Regions from separate parts of the Rhizobium sp. R693 genome, predicted to be linked through region 2. Evidence: predicted binding sites of a transcription regulator. Region 2 holds the regulator's gene; each other region holds the start of a gene.

Region 1 (7,575 bases), on a different contig from region 2:
GGCACCCGTTTTGCGCGAACTCTGATGGACCGAACGGAGAAATTCCCTTCACCTTACGGCGATTTAACCCGATCTCGGGTTGCAAGGGCCTTGTTTGCGAAAGCCGAAAGGCTCATATTGTCTGCAGGCATGCTGGGCTCCGCAGCGGCGCCCGGGTTTTTGCGCCCGACACCGTGTCCACACCGGAGCTTGTAAGAGGAAACTATGGCTGACCTTCGTAATTACCAAGGCCGCGTACAGACTGGCGAGATGATCGACCAGGGCCTACGCAGCTATATGCTCAAGGTCTACAACCTGATGGCGCTGGGTCTGGCGATCACGGGTGTAGCCGCCTATCTGGGCTTCAATTTCGCCGTTCAGGACGGCCAACTGACGCAGTTTGGCGTATTGCTTTTCCAGTCGCCGCTCCGTTGGGTGGTGATTCTTGCACCGCTGGCCGCCGTGTTCTTCCTGAGCTTCAGGATTAACCGGATGAGCGTTGCCGCCGCGCAAACGACCTTCTGGGTCTACGCCGCGCTGGTGGGACTATCGCTCGCGTCCATCTTCCTGGTCTACACGCAGTCGAGCATCACGCAGACGTTCTTCGTGACCGCGGCCTCCTTTGGCGCGCTCTCGCTGTACGGCTACACGACCAAGCGCGATCTCTCTGCGATGGGCTCGTTCCTGATCATGGGTCTTTTCGGCCTGATCATCGCGTCGATCGTGAACATCTTCCTGGCATCGTCCGCGCTTCAGTTCGCGGTTTCGGTGATCGGCGTTCTGATCTTCGCGGGCCTTACCGCCTACGATACGCAGCGCATCAAGGAACTGTACTACGAAGCCGATGGTGCGGATGTTGCCGGCCGCAAGGCTATCATGGGTGCACTGACACTGTATCTCGACTTCATCAACCTCTTCATGTTCCTCCTGCAGTTCATGGGCGACCGCAAGTAAGGAACAGGAACGCCATCGAAAAAGGCGGCTTCGGCCGCCTTTTTTGTTGCCTGGTTACGCGGAGAGTGATTTCTGGAGGAGTCCATTGTCATTTCCGACCGGCTGCCTGAATGCCCATCTCCCTCCGCGACGCTTCTTCATTCGACCTCCCCACCATCACCGCAATCTATCGAGAATCCGTTCAGAATGGTGTCGCAAGCTATGAGATCGTCCCGCCTGAACAGGGCGAGATGGCGGCACGATTTTCCGCAATCACCGGCCAGGGCTATCCGTATATCGCCGCGATCGATGAGGATGGTAGCCTGCTTGGCTACGCCTATGCCTCGGCCTTCCGCACGAGGCCGGCCTATCGTTGGATGGTCGAGGATTCGATCTACCTGGGGCCAGAAGCACGTGGCAGGGGAATTGGAAGGCTGCTGCTCGCCGAACTGATCCGACGTTGCACGGATCTTGGCTTTCGCCAGATGGTGGCCGTGATCGGTGGCGCACATCCGGCGTCGATCGCCTTGCATCAGGCACTCGGCTTCGAGGAAACCGGCCGCCTGAAAGGAACGGGCTACAAGCACGGCCGCTGGCTCGATACGATGATCATGCAGCGCGCCTTGGGTGATGGGTCTGCGACGGACCCCGACACCTCGACCTATCCAGGCACCCTGTTCAAGGCCTGAGCCGAGCTACTTCTCGACCAGCTTCAAAACCTTGTTGAAGACCTTCAAGACCTGCTGCAACTCGTGCCCGCGCTTCAGGATGACGCCGTGCGTATTGATAACGGAGTAGGCACCCTGCTTGGCGGCGAGCTTCGGATTCTTCTCGATACGAAAGAGCGGCAGTTCGCCCGATCGTTTGAAAATCGAGAAGACGGCACGGTCTTTCAGGTGATCGATCGCATAGTCACGCCAGTCACCCTCGCCGACCATCCGGCCATAAATCCACAAAATCGCGTCGAGCTCGCGTCGGTGGAACGTGACCGGCGCTGGGTCCCTACTCTGCTTATATTCCTTGAGATCTACGACGACTGAGGAACTGCTGTCGGCTAACCGGCTCTCGCCGTGCCGCAAATCCTGCTGATCTGTCATCAGTCTCCCTGTGCCTCCGCTTGTGACAGGTGAATGACAGTTTGCCTTAGCGTATATAAATTGCAAGCAGGCGATCAGTCACATTAATCATAGTCTGTGCAATCTCCCGCGTGCCTCAATTCAGTCAAAACAGCGCCTCATTTGCAAGGGAAATTCCCTCACGACTGCGCCGCGGGGCCGTTCGGATCCGCGTTGCACACGAATTACGCATGATCTTTTTGCCAGATTCGGTCTGCCAAAGGGGTCGTGTGCGAGTTTGGCGCCAGCGCGCCAAAGGGCCCGGCTGACCGTATCGACCTTAACCCCAGCCCCGAATACGATCAGCCGGGCCGCCCCGTTTTCCATCCGCTAACGCGGATGAAACGTCAGATGTTCTTCCCGGCCATGACAACCGTCGCTCCGAGAATCGCTGACGGATTACCATCAGCGGTGGAGGATTGAAGTAGAATCGCACAGCCCTCGAGATCCGGCTTCTGCATTACGCTTGCCGGCAGCGTCAAGCTCGTTTCCTTGCCCTCCCACATGCCGACGGTCTCCACATCGGCAACGCTGTTGAGATAGGCAATCTTCTGGCCGCTGTTTTCGCCCTTCTCCACGTCGATGGTTTTCTCGCGGTTGAAATAGACCATGACGACATTGGCTTTGCCTTGTCCTGCCCCGATCTTTATCTCGAGCTGGTCGCCGCGCACCTCAGCCTTCACCGGCACTGTCAGGCCCATGCCTTCGGCTGCATAGCCATCGATCTTCTTATTGATCGCACCGAGATCGGCGCCTGCAACGTGGTCGCGGCCATTGATGATGACCTGAGGCGTATAGACGTTGGCACGGCCCATCGACTGCGCATAACCATACTGCCGCTCGGTATTTTCCTTGGAACTCAGCGTGTCGGCCCATCCCATGTAGTTCCAGTAATCAACGTGATAGGCGAGAGCGATAACGCCCCCCGCCTCGACGAGCTTACGGAAAGCTGCATCGGCTGGAGGACAAGAAGAACATCCCTGTGAGGTGAAGAGTTCAACCACACCTTTCGGCGCGTCCTGGGCAAAAAGTGGGCTGGCAAGCGCCACACTTGCAACCAGAGAAATCAGAAACCGCGGAGACATTCATGCACCTTTTCTTCAGCACCTACTGCCTCGCTTCGCCGCAGGTTCCGATGTCTGAACGTAGAGATAATGGTTCTAAATCGAAACGGAAAGTCACGAAGGGGTGAGACCAAGCTTCGTGGAAGCCAAGCCGAAACACATCGTCGTGAGCAGGCATTCGATACCTCGCGTTCAAACAAAAACCGCCGGAAATCTCTTTCCGGCGGCCATTGTCATGGAAGTCTGTTAACAATCAGGCAGCGAGATCGCGCAGAACCGTCTGCAGGATGCCGCCGTTGTTGAGGTAGATCACTTCGTCGAGCGTATCGACCCGCGACAGCAGCGGAACTTCCTTCACCGTGCCGTCACCGTAGGTGATCTTGGCGATCTTCTTTTCACGCGGCTTGATGTTTTCGAGACCTTCAATGGTGACAAGTTCGTCGCCCTTCAGGCCGAGGCTTGCCCAGGTTGTGCCCTCTTCGAAGACGAAGGGGATGACGCCCATGCCGACCAAGTTCGAGCGGTGAATACGCTCGAAGGACTGTGCGATGACCGCCTTCACGCCGAGCAGATTGGTGCCCTTCGCAGCCCAGTCGCGGGACGAACCGTTGCCGTATTCGACACCAGCGAAGATGACGAGCGGGACGCCCTCGGCCTTGTACTGCATGGCCGCGTCGTAGATCGATTCCTCTTCCTTCGACGGATAGTGGATGGTGTAGCCACCTTCCTTGCCGTTCGGGCCGAGCATGTGATTGCGGATGCGGATGTTGGCAAAGGTGCCGCGCATCATCACTTCATGGTTGCCGCGACGCGTGCCGTACTGGTTGAAGTCAGCGACGCCGACATTGTTCTCGAGCAGGTAAGAACCGGCCGGAGACGCAGCCTTGATCGAACCGGCCGGGGAAATGTGGTCGGTAGTGATCTTGTCGCCGAAGAGGCCGAGAACGCGCGCGCCCTTGATGTCGGAAATGCCCGTGCCCTTCTTGCCCATGCCCACGAAATAGGGTGGGTTCTGCACGTAGGTCGACTTGTCGTCCCAGGCGTAGGTCTGCCCGGCCGGCACGTTGACGGCCTGCCAGTTTTCGTCGCCCTTGAAGACGTCGGCATACTTGGTCTCATAGAGCTCGCGAGTGACATACTTCTGGATGAAGTCCTGAACCTCATGCGAGGTCGGCCAGATGTCCTTAAGGTAGACCGGGTTGCCGTTCTGGTCTTCGCCGATCGGTTCCTTGGTCAGATCCTTCTGGACAGAGCCTGCGAGCGCGTAAGCGACGACGAGCGGCGGGGATGCCAGGTAGTTCGCCTGGACATCAGGCGAGATGCGGCCTTCGAAGTTACGGTTACCGGACAGAACGCCTGAAACGATGAGACCCTTGTCGTTGATCGTCTTCGAGATCGGCGCCGGCAGCGGGCCGGAGTTGCCGATGCAGGTGGTGCAGCCGAAGCCGACGAGGTTGAAGCCGAGCTTGTCGAGGTCCGCCTGGAGGCCGGACTTTGTGAGGTATTCGCCGACGACCTGCGATCCGGGCGCCAGCGAGGTCTTGACCCACGGCTTGGACTTCAGGCCCTTGGCGACGGCGTTGCGAGCGAGAAGGCCGGCGGCGATCAGCACCGACGGATTGGAGGTGTTGGTGCAGGACGTGATCGCGGCAATCGCCACGTCGCCGTGACCGAGGTCGAAGTCGGTGCCTTCGACCTCGTAACGGTTGGCGAGCTGGCCGGGCTTCCTGTAGTCGGTATCCATCGAGCCGGCGAAACCGGAGGCGATGTTTTCCAGCGGGATGCGGCCTTCGGGACGCTTCGGACCGGCCATGGCGGGCACGACGTCGCCGAGGTCAAGTTCCAGCGTGTCGGTGAAGACCAGATCGGAGCCGTCGCCTTCGCGCCACATGCCCTGCGCCTTGGAGTAGGCTTCAACTAGCGCAATGCGGTCCTTGGTGCGGCCCGACATGTTGAGGTAGTTGATGGTTTCGCCGTCAACCGGGAAGAAGCCGCAGGTCGCGCCATATTCCGGACCCATGTTGCCGATCGTCGCACGGTCTGCGAGCGGCATGTTGTCCAGACCGGGGCCGAAGAATTCGACGAACTTGGAAACAACGCCCTTCTTGCGCAACATCTGCACGACCATCAGCACGAGGTCGGTCGCCGTGACGCCTTCCTTGAGCTTGCCGGTGAGCTTGAAGCCGATGACTTCAGGCAGGAGCATCGAGACCGGCTGACCAAGCATGGCCGCTTCGGCTTCGATACCGCCGACACCCCAGCCGAGAACGCCGAGACCGTTGATCATCGTGGTGTGCGAATCGGTGCCAACGCATGTATCCGGATAAGCGATGGTCTCGCCATCCTCTTCCTTCGTCCAGACGGTCTGGCCGAGATATTCGAGGTTGACCTGGTGACAGATGCCGGTGCCCGGAGGAACGACGCGGAAGTTCTTGAATGCCTGCTGGCCCCACTTCAGGAAGCGGTAGCGCTCGCCGTTGCGCTGATATTCCAACTCAACGTTCTTGGCGAAGGCCTGCGGCGTGCCGAATTCATCGACGATAACAGAGTGGTCGATGACGAGATCGACGGGAACCAGCGGGTTGATCTTCTCGGGGTCGCCACCGAGCGAAACCATCGCATCGCGCATCGCGGCGAGGTCGACGACGGCGGGAACGCCGGTGAAGTCCTGCATCAGGACGCGCGCCGGGCGGTAAGCGATTTCGTTTTCGACAGCACCCTTGTTGTTGAGCCATTCAGCAACGGCCAGAATGTGCTCCTTGGTCACCGACTGGCCGTCTTCGAAGCGCAGCAGGTTCTCGAGCAGAACCTTCATCGAATAGGGAAGCCTCGAAACGCCCGGAAGGCCATTCGCCTCAGCCTTGGGAAGGCTGTAATAGACGTAGTCCTTACCGTTCACGGTGAGCGTGGAACGACAATTGAAGCTGTCAAGAGATTTAGACACGAGAGACCCCGTTTCTGATAGCGAACACAATCGTGCGGACGCCTATGCACTTTATGCACATCAGGATGCGGGTACGGCCATTTCCGCTGTCCGCACGTGGAGCGAAGCCCCATGTTCGGCGCAAGGATGAAATTCACGCCGACCGCTGGCGTGGTTGCGGGTCTTATAGATAATTTCTAAGAAAGGTGCCAGAGAGTGCGTGACCCATTTCGGATTTTTTTGCATTGCGATGACTGAAAAATTAAACCACGGAAAAGTCATGCATCTCGAGATCGCCAATCTGGCCGCGCGCCGGGGGGAAGACCTGATTTTCGAAGGCGTGTCCTTTCGTCTGGAATCGGGCGAAGCGCTGGTTTTGACAGGCAAAAATGGATCCGGAAAGTCAACTTTGCTCCGTGTCGTCGCCGGTCTGCTGCGTCAGGAAAGAGGCTCGGTGAGCTTCACCGATTCGCATGGCAACACTCACGGACGCGTCGGCGAAATCAGCCACTACCTCGGCCACCGCAATGCAATGAAAAGCGAGCTGACAGTCGCCGAAAACCTTGACTTCTGGCGCCGTTTTCTTGGAGAAGCGCACGACGCTTCGACCGTTTCCATCGATGAGGCTGCCGAGGCGGTAGGGCTTGAGGGGATCACGCACCTTCCGTTCGGCTACCTCTCCGCTGGGCAGCAACGCCGCTTCGCCTTTGCCAAGCTGCTTATCGCCTACCGGCCGGTATGGATTCTTGACGAACCGACCGCAGCGCTGGACACAAGCGGCGACCGCCTCTTTGCCGAACTGATCGAGACCCATCGCCACAAGGGCGGGATCGTGCTTGCGGCAACCCACCAGCCACTCGGCCTGGAAGGCGCGCAGGAATTGCGGATGGCGGGATTTGCCCATTCCGGACGGGGAGTATGGGCATGACCGCACTTCTGCTGCGCGACCTCAGACTCTCCATCCGCGCCGGCGGCGGCGCGCTGATCGGCGTCCTCTTCTTCCTGACCGTCGTCGCGGTCATCCCCTTCGGCGTTGGGCCCGATCTCGCACTGCTGTCCCGCATCGGCCCGGCCATCGTTTGGATCGGCGCACTGCTTGCAGCGCTCCTCGGCCTTGACCGCCTGTTTCAGGCCGAACGTGACGATGGCTCGCTCGACCTCATGCTGATGCACGAAACCCCACTGGTCCTGACGGTGCTGGTCAAGTGCCTGGCACACTGGGTCGCCACCAGCCTGCCGCTGGTCATCGCCTCACCGCTGCTTGGCCTCTTCATGAACATGAGCGAGACGGCGATCGGCGCGACGATGCTGACACTGCTCGTCGGTTCGCCTGCGATTACCTTCATTGGCGCTGTCGGCGCAGCCGTTGCCGTCGCCCTGCCGCGCGGCGGACTGCTGGTCTCGATCCTAGTGCTGCCGCTGACCATCCCCGTGCTGATCTTCGGCGTCAGCGCCACCTATGCGGCGGTGGAAGGACCCTCTCCCTTCCTGCCGCCCTTCCTGATCCTCATCGCGCTCACGCTGTTCTTCGCCGTCATCGGCCCGGCGGCGGCGGCACTGG
Region 2 (7,575 bases):
CGATGTTCCTGATTCATGGAGACCCAGGTATCGGTCACCACGCAATCGACGCCGGCGACCGCACGGTCTGCATCATGGCAAAGCATGATTTCGGCGCCCTCATCGCGGGCCCAGTTCAAATAGTGATCCTTCGGCTCAGAACCAAGGGGGACCGCCATATTCATGCGATAGCCGAAACGCGCAGCTCCTTCGACAAGCGAATGCAGCACGTTGTTGCCGTCGCCGGTCCAGGCGATCGTCTTGCCCTTGATCGGACCGCGATGCTCCTCGAAGGTCATGATGTCAGCCATGATCTGGCAGGGATGCGTATCATCAGTCAGCGCATTGATAACGGGAACCGTTGCATGCTCGGCAAGCTCCAGCATGCGGGCATGATCGGTCGTGCGGATCATGATCGCATCGACATAGCGCGACAGCACCTTTGCCGTATCGCCGATCGTCTCGGCACGGCCGAGCTGCATCTCGGTGCCCGACAGGAACAGCGTCTCGCCGCCGAGCTGGCGCATGCCGACGTCGAAGGAGACGCGGGTACGGGTCGAGGGCTTTTCGAAGATCATCGCCAGCATCTTGCCGGCGAGCGGCTTATCGCCCTGCCCGGCCTTGAAGGCCTGCTTGCGTGACATTGCGTCATTCATGATGAGCCGCAGGTCGGATGCCGTGACGGCGGAGAGATCGAGGAAGTGTTTTGGGGAAGCCATTGTCTTTACCTATCACGCCCGCCTTGCGACAGGCACTGTCCATTAAGCCGTCTTTTTGACCTTTGAAGCACGCACGCTTTCGGCGGCGCGTTCGAGGCGGGCAAGGCCCTCGCGGGCTTCGTCGGCTGTGACGACCAGGGGCGGCAGAAGACGAATGACGTTGTCACCGGCAGGCACACCGAGCAGGTGAGCGTCACGGATCGCCTGCAGCAACTCGGAGGACGGCACGGCAGCCTTGACGCCAAGCAGCAGCCCCTCGCCTCTGATGTCCTCGATGATATCAGGATAGCGATCCTTGAGCGAGGCCAGCCCCTGGCGGAAGACCAGCGAGACGTCGCGCACCTGCTGCAGGAAGCCTTCCGCGAGGATCACGTCGAGCACGGCGCCGCCCACAGCCATGGCAAGCGGATTGCCGCCATAGGTGGAGCCATGCGTGCCAGCCTTCATGCCGGAAGCGGCCTCTGCCGTCGCAAGGCAGGCGCCGAGCGGGAAGCCACCGCCGATACCCTTGGCCACTGCCATGATGTCGGGAGTGGCGCCGGACCACTCGTGCGCAAAGAGCTTGCCCGTACGGCCCACACCCGTTTGCACTTCGTCGAAGATCAGCAGCAGGCCGTTTTCGTCGCAGATTGCGCGGAGCGCCTTCAGAAACTCGTTGGTCGCCGGGCGAACGCCGCCTTCTCCCTGAATAGGCTCGATGAGGATAGCGGCCGTCTCGCTTGTGATAGCGGCGCGCACGGCATCGAGATCGCCGAACGGAACCTGATCGAAGCCAGGAGCCTTGGGACCGAAGCCTTCGAGATATTTCTCCTGGCCGCCGGCAGCGATCGTCGCCAGCGTGCGGCCATGGAAGGCACCTTCGAAGGTGATGATGTGGAACCGCTCGGGATGCCCCTTTGAAAACTGGTAGCGGCGCGCGGTCTTGATCGCGCATTCCAGAGCTTCCGCGCCGGAGTTCGTGAAGAACACCTTATCGGCGAACGTCGCCTCGGTGAGCCGCTTCGCGAGCGTTTCCTGGCCAGGAATCTCGTAGATATTGGACAGGTGCCAGACCTTGTCGGCCTGCTCCTTCAGCGCGCCCACCACATGCGGATGGCCGTGGCCGACGGAAGTCACGGCAACGCCTGCGCCGAAATCAAGATATCGCTCGCCCGCTTCGGTGATCAGCCACACGCCTTCTCCTCGCTCGAACCGCAGCGGGGCACGAGAGTAGGTGTCGTAAAGCGCGGCTTCAGCCATGGCGCGATCTCCTGTCAATAACCATCAGCGGGCGGACTCCGGCTAAGGAACGCAGTGTCCGGAAATTAAAAATGCCGCCTTTCGGCGGCAAGCAGCACTATTTACTTTTCGCACTGCAATGTCAACAAAACTGAGGTTTTCCAGCACGCGTCAAGCTGCCATCCGAAGGCGGCAGACCTATCAACAACTAATGTTGCAAAAATGACTCTCACACCCAGCAAGTTGGGGAAAACTTGAAATTCGATTCGCCGAGATTCAACCGACTCTTGTCACGGAGTCAGCCTCACACTAGGTTAAAACTCAATTACTAGACTGCATGCGGCGGAACTAGTCACCAAAATCGAGCAGGCGTTTCTTGCCTTGGATACGTCCAGGGCAACGGTGAAGGATTCTGCCTACACCAACGCTAATAAGGCGGAGACAGGGGCATGAACTGGACAGACGAGCGCGTTGAAAAACTGAAGAAGCTGTGGTCCGAAGGGCTTAGCGCCAGCCAGATCGCGGCACAACTTGGCGGTGTAAGCCGTAACGCTGTCATTGGCAAAGTCCACCGTTTGAGTTTGCCTGGCCGCGCCAAGGCCGGGGGCACGACAACGACTGTCAGAACGCCCAAGCGCACGACATCCGCGCCCCGCGCTCCGAACTATGCGTCTCGCGTCGCCACACGCACCGTCGCCCGCCAGCAGGGTGCGACTATGCTCAAGGAAGAAATCGAGATCGATGCGATCGAGGAAGTCCGGTATCGTCCGGCCGCAAACGTCGTCGTTCCGATTTCGCGCCGCCTCGGCCTGACTGAACTGACCGAACGCACCTGCAAGTGGCCGGTCGGCGACCCGCTGAAAGATGATTTCCACTTCTGCGGCTGCGAGTCTCCGGACAACTCCCCCTATTGCACGTATCATCAACGCATGGCCTATCAGCCGGTGAACGAGCGCCGCAAGGCTGCCAACCGGGTCGCTTGACCCGGAAGCCGGATAAGGACCAAAGAAAACGGGCCCTCGCGGGCCCGTTTTTCGTTTGTGAAATTTTATGAAAGTCGCGCTGGCTTTCCGGGGAAAGCTTAGGCTTCCATGGAATAGCCGGCGCCGCGAACCGTGCGGATGACGTCCTGCATGTTAGAGAAGTTCAGTGCCTTGCGCAAACGACCGACATGGACGTCTACAGTACGCTCATCGACGTAGATGTCGTGACCCCAGACGCCGTCAAGCAATTGCGAGCGCGAGAAGACGCGGCCAGGGGACGCCATGAGGAATTCGAGGAGCCGGAACTCGGTCGGACCGAGGCGGACTTCGCGGCTCTTGCGATGAACGCGATGCGTCTCGCGGTCGAGCTCGATATCGCCGCACTTTAGTAGCGTGGAGAGCACTTCCGGCTTGGCACGGCGAAGCATCGCCTTGACGCGAGCAACCAGCTCCGGTGTCGAAAACGGCTTGACGACGTAATCGTCGGCACCGGTGGAGAGGCCGCGAACACGTTCGCTTTCCTCGCCGCGGGCCGTCAACATGATGATCGGCAGGCGCTCGGTCTCCGGCCGCATACGCAGGCGACGGCAGAGCTCGATGCCAGATACGCCAGGCAGCATCCAATCGAGGATCAGGATGTCTGGCGTCCGTTCCTGCAACCGAATCTCGGCTTCGTCGCCGCGCAGGATGGTATCGACCTCGAAACCTTCAGCCTCAAGGTTATAGCGAAGAAGCACGCTCAGTGCTTCTTCGTCTTCAACGACAGCTACTTTTGGGATCATTCGTTTCGGTCTCCTGGGGGCGCGGTCGCGGAGCGATTATTCAGTGACTGCGCCGACGGTGTTGGCGGTATCGTCCTTCGGACGTTCGCCTTCCGGCTGGGCACCGGTGGCCATGTAGTAGATGGTTTCGGCAATATTGGTGGCGTGGTCGCCGATGCGCTCGATGTTCTTGGCGCAGAACAGGAGATGCGTGCAGCTGGTGATGTTGCGCGGATCTTCCATCATATAGGTGAGCATCTCGCGAAACAGCGAGGTGTACATCGCGTCGATTTCCTCGTCGCGCTCACGGATCGACTTTGCCTTGTCAGCAGCGCGGCTCGTGTAGACGTCGAGCACTTCCTTGAGCTGGACCAGCGCGAGCTCCGAGAGGTGCTCGAGGCCGCGTGCGAGCTTGCGCGGCACGCCGGCGCTCTGGACAGCAATAACGCGCTTGGCAGTGTTCTTGCCAAGATCGCCGACGCGCTCCAGGTCCGCCGCGATGCGGATGGAGCCCATGATCTCACGAAGGTCGGCTGCCATCGGCTGGCGGCGCGCAATCGTGACGATCGCCTTGTCACCGATCTCGCGTTCGGCGTGGTCAAGGATCACGTCGTCGGAGATGACCTTCTGGGCGAGAGCCGTGTCGCCGTTGACGAGGGCGCGAACGGCATCCGAGACCATCTGCTCGGCCAAACCGCCCATTTCCGAAATGCGGCGGGACAGGAACTTCAAATCATCGTCGTACGCGGAAAAGATATGTGTCGATGCCATAGGGCTCATCCTTGAATATCGTGAGTGCTACCAAAGCGACCGATCAACCGAAGCGGCCCATGATGTAGTCCTGGGTGCGCGGGTCGTCCGGGTTGGTGAACATCTTGTCGGTATCATTCTCCTCGACGAGGTTGCCGAGGTGGAACATGGCGGTGCGTTGCGAAACGCGGGCGGCCTGCTGCATCGAGTGCGTCACGATGACGATCGTGTAGTTCTCGCGGAGTTCGTGGATCAGTTCCTCGACCTTTGCCGTGGCGATCGGATCGAGTGCCGAGCACGGCTCGTCCATCAGGATCACTTCCGGGCTGACGGCAACAGCGCGGGCGATGCAGAGGCGCTGCTGCTGACCACCGGAAAGTCCAGTGCCGGCTTCATGAACGCGATCTTTCACCTCGTTCCACAGACCGGCGCGCTGTAGGCTGAGCTCAACGATTTGGTCCATGTCGGCCTTCGACCTGGCGAGACCGTGGATACGCGGACCGTAGGCCACATTTTCGTAGATCGTCTTCGGGAACGGATTTGGCTTCTGGAACACCATGCCGACACGGGCACGGAGTTCCACCACGTCAATATCCGGATCGTAGATATCTTCGCCGTCGAGCGTGATCTTGCCGGTCACGCGGCAATTGTCGATCGTGTCATTCATACGGTTCAGGCTGCGCAGGAACGTGGACTTGCCACAGCCCGATGGTCCGATGAGGGCCGTCACAGTGTTTTCGCGGATGTTCAGCTTCACATCGAAAAGCGCGCGCTTCTCGCCGTAATAAACCGAGACGTCCTGGCCGATCATCTTGTAGGGAATGGTATTCATCTTCTGATCAACCGCTTTCTCAACTGCTGCTTCCGTCAACATGTTCATAATGTCTACTCCGTTTACCAGCGGCGCTCAAAGCGACGACGCAAGAGAATGGCTCCGAAGTTCATGACAATCAGGAACAGGAGCAGGACGATGATGGCACCCGACGTGCGCTCGACGAAGGCGCGCTCGGCTTCGTTGGCCCACATATAGACCTGCACAGGCAGGGCCGTCGAAGGCTCCATCGGCGTTGCCGGAGCGTTTGCAACGAAGGCGACCATGCCGATCAGGAGGAGCGGCGCGGTCTCGCCGAGCGCGTGCGCCAGGCCGATAATGGTGCCGGTCAGGATGCCGGGCATCGCCAGCGGCAGCACGTGGTGGAAAACCATCTGCATCTTGGAGGCGCCGAGGCCTAGGGCAGCCGCCCGGATCGACGGCGGCACGGCGCGAAGCGCTGCGCGAGTGGCGATGATGATCGTCGGCAAGGTCATCAGCGTCAGCACGAGACCGCCGACCAGCGACGCCGAGCGCGGCAGGCCTGCGAAGTTGATGAAGACGGCTAGACCGAGCAGGCCGTAGACGATCGAGGGAACGGCTGCAAGATTGTTGATGTTCACCTCGATCAGGTCCGTAAGCTTGTTCTTCGGGGCGAACTCTTCAAGGTAAATCGACGCGGCAACGCCGATCGGCAGCGCGAGAACGAGCACGATCAGCATCAGGTAGAGCGAGCCAATCAGCGCGACGCCGAGGCCCGCGGCCTCAGGACGGCTGGAGTTGCCGTTGACGAAAAGGCCGGTGTTGAACTTCTTGTGCAGGGCGCCGCTCTCGGCCAGCTGGTTCATCCAGCCAACCTGCTTATCGTTCACCTTGCGGTTCTTTTCGTCGACCTTGAGGTCGATCTGACCCTTGTTGGCAGAGTCGATGTTGGCGTCGGCAAGCAGCGTTACATTGACGGTCTTGCCGATCAACGACGGATCAGCAACGACCATGTCACGCAACTGGATCGGCGCACCCTTGGAAACCATCGCGGTCGCGTCACGGACATCCGGACGGCTCGACGCATTGAGGTTCAGTGCCTTGATCATCGCGTCGCGGATGAGAACCGGGTAGTTCGCAGCGACCAGAACGGACGGGTCAGCCGCTCGCTTGTTGTTCGGATCAAGTACCTTCTCGCTGAATTCGATCGGCAACGTGATCGCCGTCTGCTGAAAGGCCGTATAGCCCTTGCTGATGATGCTCGTCAGCAGGATCGCCAGGAAGATCAGGCCAAAGGAAATCGCGGCTATGCCATAGGCACGGAACCGGCGTTCAGCGGCATAGCGGCGCTTCAGGCCGATATCACGACGTTCAGGCGCCTTCGAAACGACAACGCCCTGAACCGGAGAAACAATATCCGTCATTCGTACTGCTCCCGGTATTTGCGCACGATGTAGAGCGCGTAGATGTTGAGGCAAAGCGTGATGCAAAACAGCGTGATGCCAAGGGCGAAGGCGACCAGCGTCTGCGGCGAGGTGAACTCGAGGTCGCCGGTCAGCTGGTTGACGATCTTGACCGTCACTGTCGTCATCGGCTCGAACGGATTGAGCTGGATGCGCGCCGCAACGCCCGCCGCCAATACGACGATCATGGTTTCGCCGATGGCTCGCGATGCGGTCATCAAAAGCGCACCGACGATGCCGGGCAGCGCTGCGGGAAGCACGACCTTCTTGATCGTTTCCGAGCGCGTCGCGCCGAGACCGAGCGAACCATCGCGGAGTGCACGCGGCACGGCGGTGATGATGTCGTCCGACAGCGACGAAACGTATGGGATCAGCATGATGCCCATGACGATACCCGCCGTCAGGACGCTCTGCGCCTGAATGAAGTTCGTATAGTTGCCGGAGAGCAGGCCGCTCACCTGCGAAGACAGGTCGCGCAGGAACGGGCCGACGGTGACAAGGGCGAAGAAGCCGTAAACGATCGTTGGAATGCCAGCGAGGACTTCGAGCAGCGGCTTGGCGATCGACCGGACCCTGGGAGCAGCGTACTCGGCCATGTAGATTGCCGCGAAGAGGCCGACGGGCACCGCGACCAGCATTGCGACAAAGCCGATATAGAGCGTGCCGAGCAACAGCGGGATCAGGCCGAACTGCCCGAAGGACGAGCTGCCAGCGCCGGCAAAGCGCGGATCCCACACCGTTCCGAAGAAGAAGTCTGCGGCAGGAACGGCCGCGAAGAAGTGGGCTGCCTCCGTCAGCATCGACAGAACGATACCGATCGTCGTCAGGATGGCGATCGACGATGCCAACAGGAGACCCCAGAGCATGACGCGCTCGACGCGGTTTCGTGCCCGGAACCGCGGCGCGACT
Region 3 (7,575 bases), on a different contig from region 2:
ATCAGCGGATGGTGCCAGACGTTGCGGCGATAATTCACGCCTTGATTGCCTCGCGCCAGGAACACCAGAGGACGACCGGGCCGGCCGTCCTCGTCCTCCGCGGCGACAACGAGGTAAGGGCAACCGGAGATCGGCGAGAAGCTCTGGCTGCCAAACGGATGCCGCTCCATCAAGCCTATCTCATAGGGAAAGACCCGAGGCTGGCCGCGAAAGAGGTTGATGATGACGCGTGCGCCCTCGCCCACCGCTTCGGCGACAGCGAGCGCATGGAACCGCTCGGTCGTGCCGTTGTTGATATAGCGCATCGTTGCCGGATCGGCTTCGATGACGTCGCCGAAGGGCGCGAAGGCGGATTTGGTCAGAGGAAGAATATCGAGGAGTTGAGACATGTCGCTATTCGCCTTGCATGCGCCAATGGCGTATCGACTGAAGCTGCGAGATAAGGTCCGCCAGGTCGCATCTGACGGTGCCCCAAATGGCCGAAAGATCCGCACGGTAATAGTCGCGCACAATTAGATTCCGCATTCCCTTTATCTTTGACCAAGGAAGTTCGGGATGATCGCGAATGAAATCTGGTTGGTTCATGCCAATACGAGCCGCCGCCTCGCCTAAAAGGACCAGCGACATCGTCACAGCCAGTTGGGTTCTGAGGTCCGCCAGAAAGGCGCTTTCGGTCATACCGTCGGTTAGCGCACGTGCCTGCTCGGCAGCCTGCTGCATGCGATCGATGTACTCCACCAGCCGTTCGACGCTCATACCGCGATCGCCGCCGAAAGAACGCGTTCGCGTATCCTGTCCGGCAACCCTCCGGGTGTTACAAGATCGACCTTTACACCGAGCGTCTCCCTCAATTCCTCCAGCAACCCGCCGAGATCGAATAGACTCGTGCCCGGCAACGTATCCACCAGAATATCCAGATCGCTGTCCGGCCGATCTTCACCCCGCGCCACCGAACCGAAGACACGCGGGTTCGCCGCGTTGAAGCGCTTCGTCGCTTCGCGGATCGCCTGCCTGTTCTTCTCCAACGCTTCTGAGGGCTTCATAACGCAACTATAAGTCACGGGCGCAAAAGAGAAAAGTACCACGGAAACGCTGTCTCAGCGCCCCGGCAACATCGTTTCCAGTCGCAGGAACGCGATACGTTCGACCTGAGCGGTGGCCGTTTCGAACTCTTCGTCGCGCGTGTTGTCGATGCGTTTTTCAAAGGCTGCCAGGATATCGTCCTTGTTCAAGCCCTTGATCGCAATGATGAAGGGAAAGCCGAACTTCTCGACGTAGGCCGTATTGAGCTCGGTGAAACGGGCATGTTCCTCCGCACTCAGCCGGTCGAGCCCGGCGCCTGCCTGCTCCTTCTTGCTGTCTTCGGTGAGTTCGCCGGCTACCGCAAGGCGTCCTGCAAGATCGGGATGGGCGCGCAGTACGCCCAGCCGCTCCTCCGGGCTCGCCGCCCGGAAGATGGCGACGAGCGCCGTATGCACACGATCCACCGTCAATTCATCTCCGACGAAACCATCGTCATAGGCACGCTCGGCAATGAACGGCGAATGTTCGAAAACACCGCCGTAGCGCGATACGAACTCGTCACGCGAAAGCATCAGATCGTCTCCGGCTTGTGGTGCGTATGCCAATGCTGGGCGATCTCGAGACGCCTTGGGATCCAAACCTTGTCATGCTTCAGCACATATTCCATGAAGCGCTTCAGCGCCGCCGCGCGGCCGGGTCGACCGACCAAGCGGCAATGCAGGCCGACAGACATCATCTTCGGGCTGCCCGCCTTACCTTCGTCATAGAGCGTGTCAAAAGCATCCTTAAGGTAGGTGAAGAACTGATCGCCCGAGTTGAAGCCCTGCGGCGTGGCGAAACGCATGTCGTTGGTCTCAAGCGTATATGGGATGATCAGGAACGGCTTGTCGTCGATGCCCTTGACCCAGAACGGCAGGTCGTCGGCATAAGAGTCCGAGGAATAAAGAAACCCGCCCTCCTCCATGACGAGGCGCAGCGTGTTGTCGGAGGGCTTGCCCTGGTACATGCCGTAGGGCCGCTCGCCGGTCAGTTCCGTGTGCAGGCGCACCGCTTCCTGGATGTGCTTGCGCTCGACGTCCTCCTGGAAATCCTTGTATTCCAGCCAGCGGTAGCCATGGCTGGCGATCTCCCAGCCGGCCTCCTTCATAGCCGCAAGCGCCTCCGGGTTGCGGGCCATGGCAAGTGTCACGCCATAGACAGTCGCCTGAACCTTGAGCTCCGTGAACATCCGCCACAGGCGCCAGAAACCGGCGCGCGAGCCATACTCATAGATCGATTCCATGTTGAGGTTGCGCTGGCCCGGCCAAGGCGCGGCACCGACGATTTCCGACAGCAGATTCTCGGAAGCCGGATCGCCATCAAGGACACAGCTCTCGCCACCCTCCTCGTAATTGATAACGAACTGGACGGCGACGCGCGCGTCGCCCGGCCACTTCGGATCGGGCGTATTGCGTCCATAACCGGTCAGATTGCGCGGATAAGTCTCGGATACCATGAAATCACCTTCCTGAAAGTCGGCGAAACGGTAGCATCCAGCGAGGGAATGTCGAGACGGAAAGTACGCAACAGAGTTTCGCCTTTACGGCACAAAGCCTTAGGCAAATGCAGGCACACGATCCCGCCGGGCACTGACCTTGCCCATCGGATGCAGCGAATGCACGCGAAACGGCCCGCCATTCCCCTCTTCGATCATCAGAGCGACATTCGCCACCTTGATAGGATTGGCAAGCATCGGCTCGAAGACATTGCGAAGCGCCTGCTCCACCCTAGGCATGTCACACTGACTGACAGGGCCGGTCAGCGGCATATGGAATCGAAATTCGTCCATAACATAGGGGCTTCCCCAGCGATGCAGGTTCGTGAACTGCGCCGCCGACAGACCGCCGGGATCCGTACGCTCGATTTCCGCCTCGCTCAACGGCGCACGAAAACGATCGAACTCTTGAACAACGGCGCAGGCGAGATAGTGAAGATGCTCGCAGGGCATCGACGGAACGAGGCTATAGAAGCCGCCGAACCGCGCGACCTCCAGCTTCCTGATCTGGAACGGCGAAAGCGTGCCGCCGAAGCGCATGAGATCACGCAAAAGTTGCGCTTCCGACATGTCGGCGGCAAGGCGGAAGGGCGCCTTCAGAACACCGTGAAAGCCGTAGCGGCGCGGCATGGCTGTATGGAAGGCAATTTCGTGGATGCTCAGTCCACGGATGGCGGTCGGCTCGACCATCTCCCCGGAAAACACATTCCGGCCCAACCAATTTGCGGCCACGTGCGAGAGCGGGTCGCTCGCAGCGGGCGTAAAGCAGATGGCATAGCGCATGCGATTTCCTCCGTCGAACATACGGCGCGGCCATCCGTCGGCGCCGCGGTCGCGCTAGCAGATAGGTGATTTGCATGACAGATTAACGAAAGGCAGGAAATGCTAATTCACGTTTAGCGTGAAGCCACACGAATGTGATTAGCAAGGAGAAAGCTGTCCGGCAGAGCAAAACGCGGCCGGCGATCGGCCGCCAAGTCGACCGCTGCGGCGGCAAGACGGTGGGCGACACCAAAACTGACCTTGAAGCCACCGGTCAAAGCGATCAATCCGTCATGGTCGGGGTGGATGCCAATCATGGGGTCACGGTCGATTGCCTTCGGCCGCAGACCGGCCCATCGTTCAAGCACGGGCGCGCCCCGCAATGCCGGCACCAATTGTCCGGCTGCCTCAAGCAGCGCATCGAGTTGTCCATCGGTCGAAAGCGGCTCGTCGAAGCGATTCTCGCTGGTACTGCCGACAGCGACGTGGCCACCCTCATGCGCAACAATATACAGTCCGTCGCGGAAGATCGTCGGCATGGACGGGTCTATATCGACTTTCAACAACGCTGCCTGCCCTTTGACGGACTGGCCGAGCGGCCTGGCAAGGCCAGCAGTGTGGCGCCCCAGCAATGGAAAGGATTGGTGCCCGGCTGCGACAACGCATTGGCCGAACGCAATGTCACCTGCGGTCGCTTTTGCAACCTTGCGCTCAAAGTCGAGATCCTCGACCGAGACATGTTCGGCAACCCGTACATGCCGGGCGTCGCGCAGCGATGCGGCCAGTACAGCAGTCAGCGACCGGGGGGCAACCCTAGCGGCAAGCGTATCGTGCACGAAGCCACTTTCGCCAGTCGTGGCATCGAGCCAATTCTCCTGAGGCAGCCTATTAAGGACATGCCAATGGAACCGCCGCTCGCCCGCGATCCAGCGATCGTCGGCATCGCGGTTATGGCCAAGCGCAATCTCGCGCAAGTGCGGCTTCGGCAGTGGAATGAGGCGCCCGGAACGGCGATAGCCTGCGGAAAGGCCCGTCTGCTGTTCCAAAGCTGCAATTTCCGCCTCCAGCGAAACCAGCGCATCGAACTGGAATTGCTTCTTGGCGTTCCACTTGTCCGGCATGTGCGGCATGAGCGCGCCAAGCAACCCACCGCTCGCGCCGTGGCCGAGCCGATCGGCGTCGACGAGTAATGTATCAATGCCAAGACGCTCCGCGTGAACCGCCGCCCACAGTCCCATGATGCCGCCGCCGACGATCAGCAGGGAAGTCGATGATTGACCGGACGACAAGGCCGGATTATCGGCTTTGGTCATGACAGATACGGATCCTGAAAAAACTCCTGGCGCGCACCAGCCGCTTGAATGGCGCGACGGCGATATGCCCTATTCACCGGCCTTTGGCGACCATTTTTATTGCCAGACGGACGGTAGGCTTGAGTGCGGGCATGTCTTCCTTGCCGGCAACGGTCTGCCGCAGCGCTGGCAGGATCAAGGCGACTTCCTGATCGGCGAACTCGGCTTCGGTACCGGCCTGAATTTTGTCGAAAGCTGGCGACAGTGGAAACTCAATCGGCGCACGGGGCAGAAATTGCACTTCATGTCGTTCGAGCTTTATCCGATGCAACGCGAGGAAATCGACCGAGCGCTGTCTCATTGGACCGAGATCGATGCGGAACGGCAAACCCTGGCTGCAGCATGGCCACAAACACCCAACGGAACCGTATCCCTTAGCCTTGATAGCCAGACGACGCTCAGCGTCGTCTGTGGTCGCGCGCTAGACGGAGTCGCAGCCGCCGAAGCGGGTTTTGATGCCTGGTATCTCGACGGCTTCGCACCGTCGCGCAACGCTGATATGTGGTCCGAGGAATTGATGCACCTCGTCTGCGAAAAGACAAGAACGAACGGAACCTTTGCGACTTACGCCGCGGCGGGCTTCGTCCGGCGCAATTTGATCGCGGCTGGCTTTGTCGTCGAGCGTCGGAGCGGCTTTGCCGGCAAGCGCGAAATGCTCTGCGGTATCAAATCCTAGCTCGTGCTCGTCCGTAAACGGCGGTCTTTCCCGATCTCTGCGGGAGTTTGGCGGCAAACGGATGCTGGAAGACGACCCTTGCCATACTGAGAGCAATGCGTTTCCATTTGGCTGCTGCGCATGACGAGCCGCTCAGACCAACCGTCGCCACGCCGGTCATGACTAACTTTCACACGGAAAGTCGCTCCTTACATACCGTTTCCACGAGAGTCTGAAGAGCCTTTACGCGCTCGACCAGCCAGGCGAGTTCCTCGTTGCTGATTGCGTATTTCGACGAATATCGCGCTTCCACATAGGCCCGCGACAGCAACTCGAAGCAGCGCCGTGAAAACCGGTTGTCACGCGGCCATGCAGCAATCAGCCGATGGTCGATCTCCTCGGCCTGAGAGCGAAGGATCCTGAGACGATGAGATTTGGGGCTGTAGAGGGTTAGGGTGAGCAGGGCACAATGATAGGCGCGCTCGGTGGCCTGGTGCAGCATGAACGCGCCGTCGCGCCACATGCCATTCGATAGACCGTATTGGGCAAATTTCAACGCTTCTTCAGACAACTGCCGCCATTGTTCGAAGTAGCTTTGCGCTTCGGCGCGCCTCTCCTTCGCCGTCAAGGGCTTCGGCTGGGCCAGCGGATGGCCAGGCGTCTCGTAGAGGGGAATGCCGTCCCTGGCGATGTCGACGAAGAAGGGCCGGCCCCGCGAAAGCTGGTCGTTGACATCGGCCAGCGTATGGATGATCGGCACGACCGGCGTGTCGATGCGGTGGGCGATCTGCTCCTTCAACAGCCGCTCCTCGATGCCTTCCCAGAGCTCCTGCTCCTCGGCGAACGACTTGCTGTTGACGACGATCAACAGATCGTAGTCGGAGCGATAGCCGCTCAAGTGATCTTCGACCCAGTCGCCTCGGCCGTAAGATCCATAGAGCAGGACCATCAGAATCTTGCCGGCATGGCGCTTGGCCGACAGCTTGCTTGACTGGAAGCGTTCGACCTCGGCAAACAGGATCTGAAGGATGTGCGCCAGTTCGCGCCGCTTCCGGTCCGGCAGATGTTCGATATGGTCGGTCAGGGTCAAAGCCGCGTCAAAGCCTTCGGTCAGAATCGCATCCATCCTAGCGGCTCCGTCATGATTGCGCATCCAAACGTTATACGGGAATATTCTTGAAAATACAATCAAATGCCGAGCAGTCCGGCATCATGACGCAAGCGCGGCGAACGGCTGCTATCCTTCGAACTCGTCTTTGTCGGGGTTGTGCTCGGCCTCGCGCTGAAGCTCTTCCAATCGTGAAACCCGCTCTGTTCGGCGGGATCGGTTCACGTGTCTCCGAAATATTGCGGACCTCTGTGATTTTTTGTTCGCCTTCCTGGATCTCAACCTTGGATCTCAACTTCGGCGGCACTGTAGTTATCCGCTCGCCCGATCGCGCAGCGGCTTCGTCGCAACCCGCAACGCATCGCCACATTCAGCGATCTCGCGAATATACGCGTTTTCGGCGGCACCGAGTTGCCCGGGCAAGCTCAAAGATGGTTTGGGCGAGCCTCAGACACACCACGCGGGGCTCGTCTGGCTGCAGCTTCCCGTTCTAGCGATGGCTCGCCGACTGACCCGTCTGTCGCCCGTTCCTGCCCAACCACAGCTCCAGCTTCTCTTCGAGCAACTCCGGGCTGATCGGCTTTGACATGTAATCATCCATGCCTGCCTCCAGGCAAAGGTCGCGATCGGCCTCCAGCGCATGCGCGGTCACCCCAACGATTGGCACACGATGGCCTTGCCCGCGCTCCTGATCGCGTATCGCGCGCGTCGCGTCATGGCCGTTCATCACGGGCATCGAGACATCCATCATGATGATGCGCGGGGTGTGGCGGTGCCACGCTTCCACCGCCTCTTGGCCGTTGCCGACAACGAGAAAGCTACGACCGCTTTCCAGCAAGATCTGGGTGAAGACGATCTGGTTGACTTCGTTGTCTTCCGCGACCAGCACGTCGATGAACTCCGTCGGCGCCGTCTCGGAAGGCTGGGCTTTGGACAGCGGCGATGGCATCGCTTCCGCGCTAGACTGCATGATAGCAGCAGCGGCGACCTGCTTTGTCCGGCTTGCACGCACGACGTCTGCGATGGTGTTCCTCAGCACGTTGGCCCGCGCCGGCTTCATCAGATAGGCTTGGCCGTTGAGCGCCGCGAACTCTTTTTCGGTCCCGGCAATGTCCATTGATGTCAAAAAGATAATCGGCAG
Region 4 (7,575 bases), on a different contig from region 2:
CGACTACGCCGCATCGAAGGCCGCGATCGATACATTCACCGTGGGTCTGTCGCGCGAGGTGGCAAATGAGGGCGTGCGTGTGAACGCTATCCGCCCCGGTGTCATCGATACCGACATTCATGCATCCGGCGGCCTGCCGAACCGCGCACGCGACCTGGCGCCGAGCATTCCGATGCAGAGGCCCGGCACGGCAGAGGAGATCGCCGATGCGGTCCTCTACCTTCTCTCGCCGACGGCTTCCTATATAACGGGCGCCATACTCAATGTTAGCGGCGGCCGTTAGGACGCGGAGACCATATCGCCATGCAATACTTCCTTGAGTTTCTCGGCCTGATGGCCGTCTTTTCGATCTTCATCGTCGTACCGGGCGCCGACTTCGCCGTCATCCTGCGCCAGAGCATCGTGCATGGCCGCCGTGCCGCCATGATGACCGGCCTCGGCATGGGCTTCTCACTGCTCTTTCACATCAGCTACACGATCCTCGGCCTTGGCCTGATCGTCTCCAAGTCGCTGATGCTGTTTGCCATGATCAAATGGGCCGGCGTCGCCTATCTCGTCTACCTCGGCATCAAGTCCTTCCGCGAGCCGGGCTTCAAGGTGAATGAGATCGAGGTGACGGACGAAGATCGCAAGCCGATCTCGGCGCTCAAGTGCCTCGGGATGGGCTTCATCACCAACGCGCTCAATCCGAAGCCGGTCCTGTTTTTCCTGTCGCTGTTCTCGACGCTGGTGCACCACGATACCCCGGCGCTTATCCAGTTCAGCTACGGCATCGGCATGGCCACCGCACTCGTCGTCTGGTTCGCCGGCGTCGCCACTTTCTTCACCGTAAAGCCCATTCGCGACCGCTTCATAGCAAGCGGCAAATGGTTCAACCGCATCACCGGCGCCGCACTGGTCGGCTTCGGTTTCCGCCTCGCGCTCGCTCGCGCGGCTGACTAAGCAAATAACGAAAAAGGAAAAGAAACAATGTCCTACGATGTGATCGTTATCGGAACCGGCCCCGGCGGCTATGTCGCTGCCATCAAGGCAGCGCAGCTCGGCCTCAAGGTCGCCGTCGTTGAAAAGCGTGCAACGTTTGGCGGCACCTGCCTGAACGTCGGCTGCATCCCGTCCAAGGCGCTGCTGCATGCCTCCGAAATGTTCCATCAGGCTGGCCATGGCATGGATGCGCTCGGCATCGAGGTCGCGGCTCCGAAGCTGAACCTTGAAAAGATGCTGGCGCACAAGGATGCGACGGTAAAGGCCAACGTCGATGGCGTTGCCTTCCTCTTCAAGAAGAACAAGATCGATGCCTTCCAGGGTACCGGCAAGATCGCATCGGCCGGCAAGGTTTCCGTGACCGGCGAAGACGGTAAGGTCCAGGAAATCGAAGGCAAGAACATTGTCATCGCGACCGGCTCCGACGTGGCCGGCATTCCTGGCGTCAAGGTCGATCTCGACGAGAAGGTGATCATTTCCTCGACGGGTGCGATCGCTCTCGAGAAGGTGCCGGAAACGATGATCGTCGTCGGTGGTGGTGTCATCGGCCTCGAGCTCGGCTCTGTCTGGTCGCGCCTCGGTGCCAAGGTCACCGTCGTCGAATATCTCGACACGATTCTCGGTGGCATGGATGGCGAAGTTTCCAAGCAATTCCAGCGCATGCTCGCCAAGCAGGGTGTCACCATCAACCTGAGCTCCAAGGTGACGGGCGTTGAGAAGGGCGGCAAAGGTGCCAAGGTTACCTTCGAGCCGGTCAAGGGTGGCGATGCACAGACGCTCGAAGCCGAAGTCGTTCTGATCGCGACCGGCCGCACGCCCTATACCGCCGGCCTCGGTCTGGAAGAAGCAGGCGTCAAGCTCGACAATCGTGGTCGCGTCGAGATCGACGGACACTTCCGCACCAACGTTCCTGGCATCTACGCGATCGGCGACGTGGTGAAGGGTCCGATGCTGGCTCACAAGGCTGAAGACGAAGGCGTCGCGCTTGCCGAAATCCTCGCCGGTCAGCATGGCCATGTGAACTACGACGTCATTCCGAGCGTCGTCTACACGCAGCCGGAAGTCGCCTCCGTCGGCAAGACGGAAGAAGAGCTGAAGGCTGCTGGCATCGCCTACAAGGTCGGCAAGTTCCCGTTCACGGCGAACGGCCGTGCGCGTGCGATGCTCGCGACTGATGGCTTTGTGAAGATCCTGTCCGATAAGGAAACGGATCGCGTCCTCGGCGGCCATATCGTCGGCTTCGGCGCAGGAGAGATGATCCACGAGATCGCGGTTCTGATGGAATTCGGTGGTTCCGCGGAAGATCTCGGCCGCACGTGCCACGCGCACCCGACCATGTCGGAAGCGGTCAAGGAAGCGGCTCTCGCCGCCTTCTTCAAGCCGATCCATATGTAATATTAAATTTTGGCAATGCGGGGTGGGCTGCTTGCTTCACAGCAGGCGGTCCATTTACCTTAGAACGGTTCTAATTGCTGTTCTGAGGATAGATACATGCCTATCGACTCTCGTGATGCATATAGCCTTCCGCAGCGGCTGCTGCATTGGGTGATGGCGCTCATGATCTTTTTCAACCTGCTGTTCCCGGATGGTATGAACGCCTGGAACCGGACGGTCCGCCGGGGTGGTATCCCCTCGGCCGATCAGATTGCGTCTGCCAACGTGCATGCCTATGTCGGCATTGGCATTCTCGTTCTCGCAATCCTGCGTGTTTGCCTGCGCCTTATTCAGGGAGCGCCGGCTGAACCGGCAGCGGAACCGAAGATATTCCGGATTGGCGCCAAAGTCGCGCATATCGCGCTCTACCTGTTGATCTTCCTCCTGCCGCTGACCGGTATGGCGGCGTATTATCTGGGGGTCGATATTTCCGGCGAGCTTCATGGCGGTATCTTCAAGGCGGTGCTGTGGGCCGTAATCACCGCACATGTTGCTGGCGCGCTTGCCCATCAGTTCTACTGGAAGACCAATGTTCTCAGGCGAATGACGGTCGGGCGTTAGTTGACAGCCGTCAGCGTGAAGCCCTGCTTGCGCAGCAACTCGATGACGCCGCCTTCGCCGGGAAGATGGAGCGCGCCGACGGCCATGAAGACGTTGCCATTAGCAAGAATCGGGGCTGCTCGCTCGGCCATCACCTTGTTGCGGTCGAGAATGATGCGCTGTTCGAAGGCTGCATAGTCGCCGTCCTCATCCTCGCCATCGGGCGAAACGGTCTTCAGCATCGGAATGGTCATGCCGATATCGCCGGAGAGGTAGAGATCGGTCATGGTTTCCACCACGTCGTTCATCTTGGAACCCAAGGCCAGCGTCTCGATCAGTGACTTCATGTGGAATTCGGTCGGCAACTCGGCCATTGCCTGCAGCTGCTCAGCAAGTGTTTCCAGGCCTTTAACCTGCTTGCCCTCGGCAACCGCATCTGCAGCAATCTTCTGGTCAAGGAACTGTACGCCCTTGGCTTTGCGGGCCATTTCGCAGCTGGGAAGGGCAACGACACTCGAGATCATCCATGGCCGCATGCGCGAGACCGCGGCAAGCGGGATGCCACGTTGCTTCAGGCCGTCTTCCAGACGAACGTAGTCATCGTGAGACAGAAGCTTCTCAATCGTCGTCCCATCGGTGAACATCATCAGTTCAGGCTTCATCAGCAGAGCGGCGGAAGCCTTTTTCTCGTCGAGGATCTCGTCGGATTCGATGACGATAGCGTCGGCAGCGTCGTGGGCGGCCTGCGTGCGCGGCGGGAGCGTCAGCACCCGCGGATCGGTGACATGCATGCTGCCAAGCAGCCAGGACGGTTTCACGCCTGGCTTTTCGATCTTCCAGAAGATGCCCTTGCCGTTCGGCACGGCATCCGCTTCCTTGACCACCTCGGCATAGCGCGCGGGGTCGCTCTGCTTCAGATCGGTCAGGATATTGTGGCCGGTGCAGCTGGCGTCGTCTGCGGCGGCAGCCGGGGAGACGGAAAACAGGACGGCGATCAGCGTTGCCGCAAGCAGCATGTGAAATGCGGCGATCAGCCAGAGCAGGAGATTGCCCAGCGATGCGATGTGCAGGCTGCGGTGGCCGATGGAGATCGTCATGATGGTGTTCCGGTCACTGTGATCGCTAAGCTCTACGCTCAGCGTGCGGATATTCCTTTAAGAGAAGCCGTTAACAAAAGATTACGCCCGAGGATGGGCACGGTCGTAAACTTCGAGCAGACGGGATGAATCCACACCCGTGTAGACCTGGGTGGTGGAAAGGCTGGCGTGGCCGAGCAGTTCCTGAATGCTGCGGAGATCGCCGCCGCCCGCGAGAAGATGGGTCGCGAAGGAGTGCCGTAGCGCGTGTGGCGTCGCTGTCTCGGGCAGCCCAAAGGCACTGCGCATCTTTTGCATGGTGCGCTGAATGATGGCGGCCTGCAGCTTTCCGCCGCGCGCTCCGCGGAAAAGAGGCTGCTCGCCGTCGAGATGGTACGGGCACAGCGATCGGTATTTCCCAACCGCTTCGGCGACGACGGTGAGCAGCGGCACGAGGCGGGTCTTGTTGCCTTTACCGGTGATGCGCAACGTGGCCGCGCCACGGTTGAAATCGTCGGGTGTCAGGTCGAGCGCTTCGGAGATGCGCAGACCGCAGCCGTAAAGAAGGGTGAAGACGGCGGCGTCGCGCGCTGCGATCCAGGGTTCCTCGTGCAGTTGCGCCTCATCACTGACGACTGTGATCGCCTGCCTGTCGGACAGGGGTTTCGGCAGCGACTTCGGCTGCTTCGGCGAGCGGATCGCGCCGGCGCCGGCGGCATTCACCAGCCCCTTCTTTTCGAGGTAACGCAGCAGCGATCGCAGCCCGGCAAGATTGCGGCCAAGCGAACGCGCGCCCGATCCCTCCTTGCGGCGTGCGGCGAGGAATGCGCGGAAATCGGCAGGCCGCAGCGCGTGGATATCTTTCAGCGTCGCGGGGCCTGCGAGATGACCGGTGAGGAAGGTCAGGAACTGGCGGGTGTCGCGCTCATAGGCGTCGAGCGTGTGCTCGGATAGACGCCTTTCGTTGGCAAGGTTACCGAGCCAAGCTGTTCGTTCCGCCATCAGTTGTGGGTCGGCGATGATCAGGAGTTCGTTCACGTCTCACGCCCTTGAATTTGCCAATTCGGCTGCCAATTCTGAAGGGACGATAGTTATGGAATTGCTAATACCGACCAAGTGGCTGTCACGTTTCCATCATAATAATCGACCTAACTGGTTTCCCAACGACTCAGGATCTTGCATGCCACGGCGCCACCCCACGACCGCTTTCGGACAATTCGCGGAAGCGATCGCCCTCGTCTCCCATGGCAAACCGGGACATATCGTTGATACGCTGATCGCCGAGCGCGGACAAAGGATCGTGAAGCATCCACTTTGGCCGGTCATGCGCCCCTTCCTCTACACTCTCTTGCGCTACAACAGGGCGGTCAGCTTCGCCAATGACGTTGCAAACATGCCGGGCTTCCAATGTTTCGAATACATGAGCAAGCTGTTGAAGCTCGATATCAATGTCAGGCATGGCGAACGCATTCCTGATGCCGGCGGCTTCATCCTGGTCAGCAACCATCCGACCGGCATCGCCGATGGTGTCGCTGTGTTCGATCTACTGAAACACAAGCGGCCCGACGTGATGGTGTTTGCGAACCGTGATGCTGTGCGTGTCAACCCGCGCTTTGCCGAGGTCATCATCCCGGTCGAGTGGCGTGAGGAGCACAAGAGCAAGCTGAAGACCCGCGAGACATTGCAGATCACCAATCACGCCGTCAGGGAAGGCAAGGCAACGGTGCTTTTTCCCTCGGGACGTATCGCCTATTGGGCAAACGGGCGCCTGAATGAGCGTCCGTGGAAAACCTCCGCCGTCGGCCTTGCGCGCAAGTACAATCTGCCGATCCTGCCGGTGCACATGACGGCGCGTAACTCTGGCCTGTTCTACTGGTTCGCGAAGTGGTCGACCGAGCTTCGGGACATGACGGTGTTTCACGAGCTTCTGAACAAGCGGGGCGACCGTTTCGACTTCGTGGTTGGCAATCTGATTCCGGTGGAGCATCTCGACGGCGATATCAACGAGGTGACCAAGGCGTTGGAGGACCATACCGTGCATGTGCTCGACGCTGACGGCGATGCGCAATTCGTGCCGTTGGTCCCGCCGGCAGAGGCGGAACCGGCGAGCGCCCGTTCAATTCCCTGATCGGATCGGCTAAGGCAAGGCATGCTGCTCCGCTCGATGTTTGCCCAGAATTACCGGTCCCTGCGCTCGGTCCGCCTGGATCTTTCGAATTGGTGTTGATGACCTTACAGGTTTTCTTTTTGCGCCGATCCGGGCATGGTCTCGCCCGATGAGCACAGATTCGTCCGATCTCTTTGGAGCGCTGTTTGAGACGCCGCCGGCAAACCGCACGGTTCCGGTGCTCGTTCCCATGCCTGCGCCGAAGCCATACTCCTATGCCGTGCCGGAGGGTATGGCGGCCGAGCCGGGATCGGTCGTACAGGTGCCGCTTGGCCCAAGGCAGGTGATCGGCGTCGTCTGGGACGGCGGCGAGGATGGGGTCGATCCCAAGAAGTTGAGGCCGATCAGCCATGTCTTCGATTGCCCGCCTCTGACCAAGGAGATGCGCGACTTCATCGATTGGGTTGCGAGCTATACGCTGTCGCCGCCTGGGCTCGTGGCGCGAATGGCGTTGCGCGCGCCAAATGCCTTCGAGCCGGAGCCGATGGTGGAGGGACTGCGATTCGTCGGCGGCGCACCGGAGCGGATGACGCCAGCGCGCGCCCGTGTGCTCGATATTGCCGGCGATGGCCTATCCTGGACGCGAAGCGGGCTTGCCCATGCCGCCGGTGTGTCGACCAGCGTCGTCGACGGCCTGGTCGGCCAGGGGGTTTTCGAGACGGTGTTCCTGCCGCCGCCGCCAGTGGTGGCAAAGCCCGATCCCGATTTCGTGACCTCGCGCCTTGAAGGCCCGCAAAGGGAGGCGGCGGACGAGATTCTTGCCGAAGTTCGAAAGGGTGAATTCGCCGTTTCGCTGATCGACGGCGTGACCGGCTCGGGCAAGACGGAGGTATATTTCGAGGCCATTGCGGAAACACTGAAGCGTGGCAAGCAGGTGCTGATCCTGTTGCCGGAGATCGCGCTGACAGCGAGCTTTCTGGAGCGTTTTCAGGATCGCTTCGGCGCCAAGCCCGCCGAATGGCATTCCGATCTGGCGCCACGCACCCGCGAGAAAGTCTGGCGCCAGGCCGTCACGGGCGAGGTTCGTGTCGTGGCCGGCGCGCGCTCGGCGCTGTTCCTGCCGTTCGAGGATCTTGGTCTGATCATCGTCGATGAAGAGCATGATCCGGCTTACAAGCAGGAAGACCGTGTCTATTACAATGCGCGCGACATGGCAGTTGTGCGCGCCCGCATTGGCGATTTCCCCGTGGTTCTGGTTTCCGCCACGCCCTCGGTCGAGAGCCAGGTCAACGGCCAGAGCGGCCGCTACAACATCGTTCATATGCCGACCCGCTTCGGTGACGCGGCGTTGCCGGATCTGCATCTCATCGACATGCGCCGCCACGCGCCCGAGCGCGGCGGTTTCCTCTCGCCCGTTCTCATCCGTGCGATCGGCAA

Evidence for each region. Region 2 encodes PhoB, which activates phosphate uptake and scavenging genes when phosphate is short. Its sites were predicted from a motif close to TGTCATNNANCTGTCAT; they were not measured.
Region 1: the regulator PhoB is predicted to act here: its motif matches at 2,032-2,048, upstream of ATY79_RS18155 (DUF2794 domain-containing protein).
Region 3: the regulator PhoB is predicted to act here: its motif matches at 3,415-3,431, upstream of ATY79_RS03830 (DUF1045 domain-containing protein).
Region 4: the regulator PhoB is predicted to act here: its motif matches at 5,153-5,169, upstream of ATY79_RS17835 (1-acyl-sn-glycerol-3-phosphate acyltransferase).

The regions. Positions count from the first base shown of each region.
Region 1 covers NZ_LOKY01000023.1:95,539-103,113, forward strand. Annotated here, with positions in the region: gene ATY79_RS18140 (ABC transporter permease) at 1-25, shown strand, start outside; gene ATY79_RS18145 (Bax inhibitor-1/YccA family protein) at 205-933, shown strand; gene ATY79_RS18150 (GNAT family N-acetyltransferase) at 1,044-1,601, shown strand; gene ATY79_RS18155 (DUF2794 domain-containing protein) at 1,608-2,009, opposite strand; gene ATY79_RS18160 (thioredoxin family protein) at 2,375-3,112, opposite strand; gene acnA (aconitate hydratase AcnA) at 3,345-6,035, opposite strand; gene ccmA (heme ABC exporter ATP-binding protein CcmA) at 6,295-6,942, shown strand; gene ccmB (heme exporter protein CcmB) at 6,939-7,575, shown strand, end outside.
Region 2 covers NZ_LOKY01000012.1:6,048-13,622, forward strand. Annotated here, with positions in the region: gene argF (ornithine carbamoyltransferase) at 1-698, opposite strand, end outside; gene ATY79_RS11930 (aspartate aminotransferase family protein) at 741-1,937, opposite strand; gene ATY79_RS11935 (GcrA family cell cycle regulator) at 2,366-2,899, shown strand; gene phoB (phosphate regulon transcriptional regulator PhoB) at 2,998-3,681, opposite strand; gene phoU (phosphate signaling complex protein PhoU) at 3,718-4,431, opposite strand; gene pstB (phosphate ABC transporter ATP-binding protein PstB) at 4,475-5,290, opposite strand; gene pstA (phosphate ABC transporter permease PstA) at 5,305-6,627, opposite strand; gene pstC (phosphate ABC transporter permease subunit PstC) at 6,624-7,575, opposite strand, start outside.
Region 3 covers NZ_LOKY01000002.1:208,232-215,806, forward strand. Annotated here, with positions in the region: gene ATY79_RS03805 (ureidoglycolate lyase) at 1-389, opposite strand, end outside; gene ATY79_RS03810 (HepT-like ribonuclease domain-containing protein) at 394-756, opposite strand; gene ATY79_RS03815 (nucleotidyltransferase family protein) at 753-1,043, opposite strand; gene uraD (2-oxo-4-hydroxy-4-carboxy-5-ureidoimidazoline decarboxylase) at 1,098-1,595, opposite strand; gene puuE (allantoinase PuuE) at 1,595-2,518, opposite strand; gene ATY79_RS03830 (DUF1045 domain-containing protein) at 2,618-3,340, opposite strand; gene ATY79_RS03835 (FAD-dependent oxidoreductase) at 3,454-4,632, opposite strand; gene mnmD (tRNA (5-methylaminomethyl-2-thiouridine)(34)-methyltransferase MnmD) at 4,631-5,347, shown strand; gene ATY79_RS03845 (HEPN domain-containing protein) at 5,517-6,452, opposite strand; gene ATY79_RS03850 (response regulator) at 6,925-7,575, opposite strand, start outside.
Region 4 covers NZ_LOKY01000023.1:32,977-40,551, reverse strand. Annotated here, with positions in the region: gene ATY79_RS17865 (SDR family oxidoreductase) at 1-283, shown strand, start outside; gene ATY79_RS17860 (LysE family transporter) at 304-942, shown strand; gene lpdA (dihydrolipoyl dehydrogenase) at 970-2,376, shown strand; gene ATY79_RS17850 (cytochrome b/b6 domain-containing protein) at 2,473-2,976, shown strand; gene ATY79_RS17845 (TraB/GumN family protein) at 2,973-4,052, opposite strand; gene ATY79_RS17840 (tyrosine recombinase XerC) at 4,134-5,069, opposite strand; gene ATY79_RS17835 (1-acyl-sn-glycerol-3-phosphate acyltransferase) at 5,212-6,159, shown strand; gene ATY79_RS17830 (primosomal protein N') at 6,308-7,575, shown strand, end outside.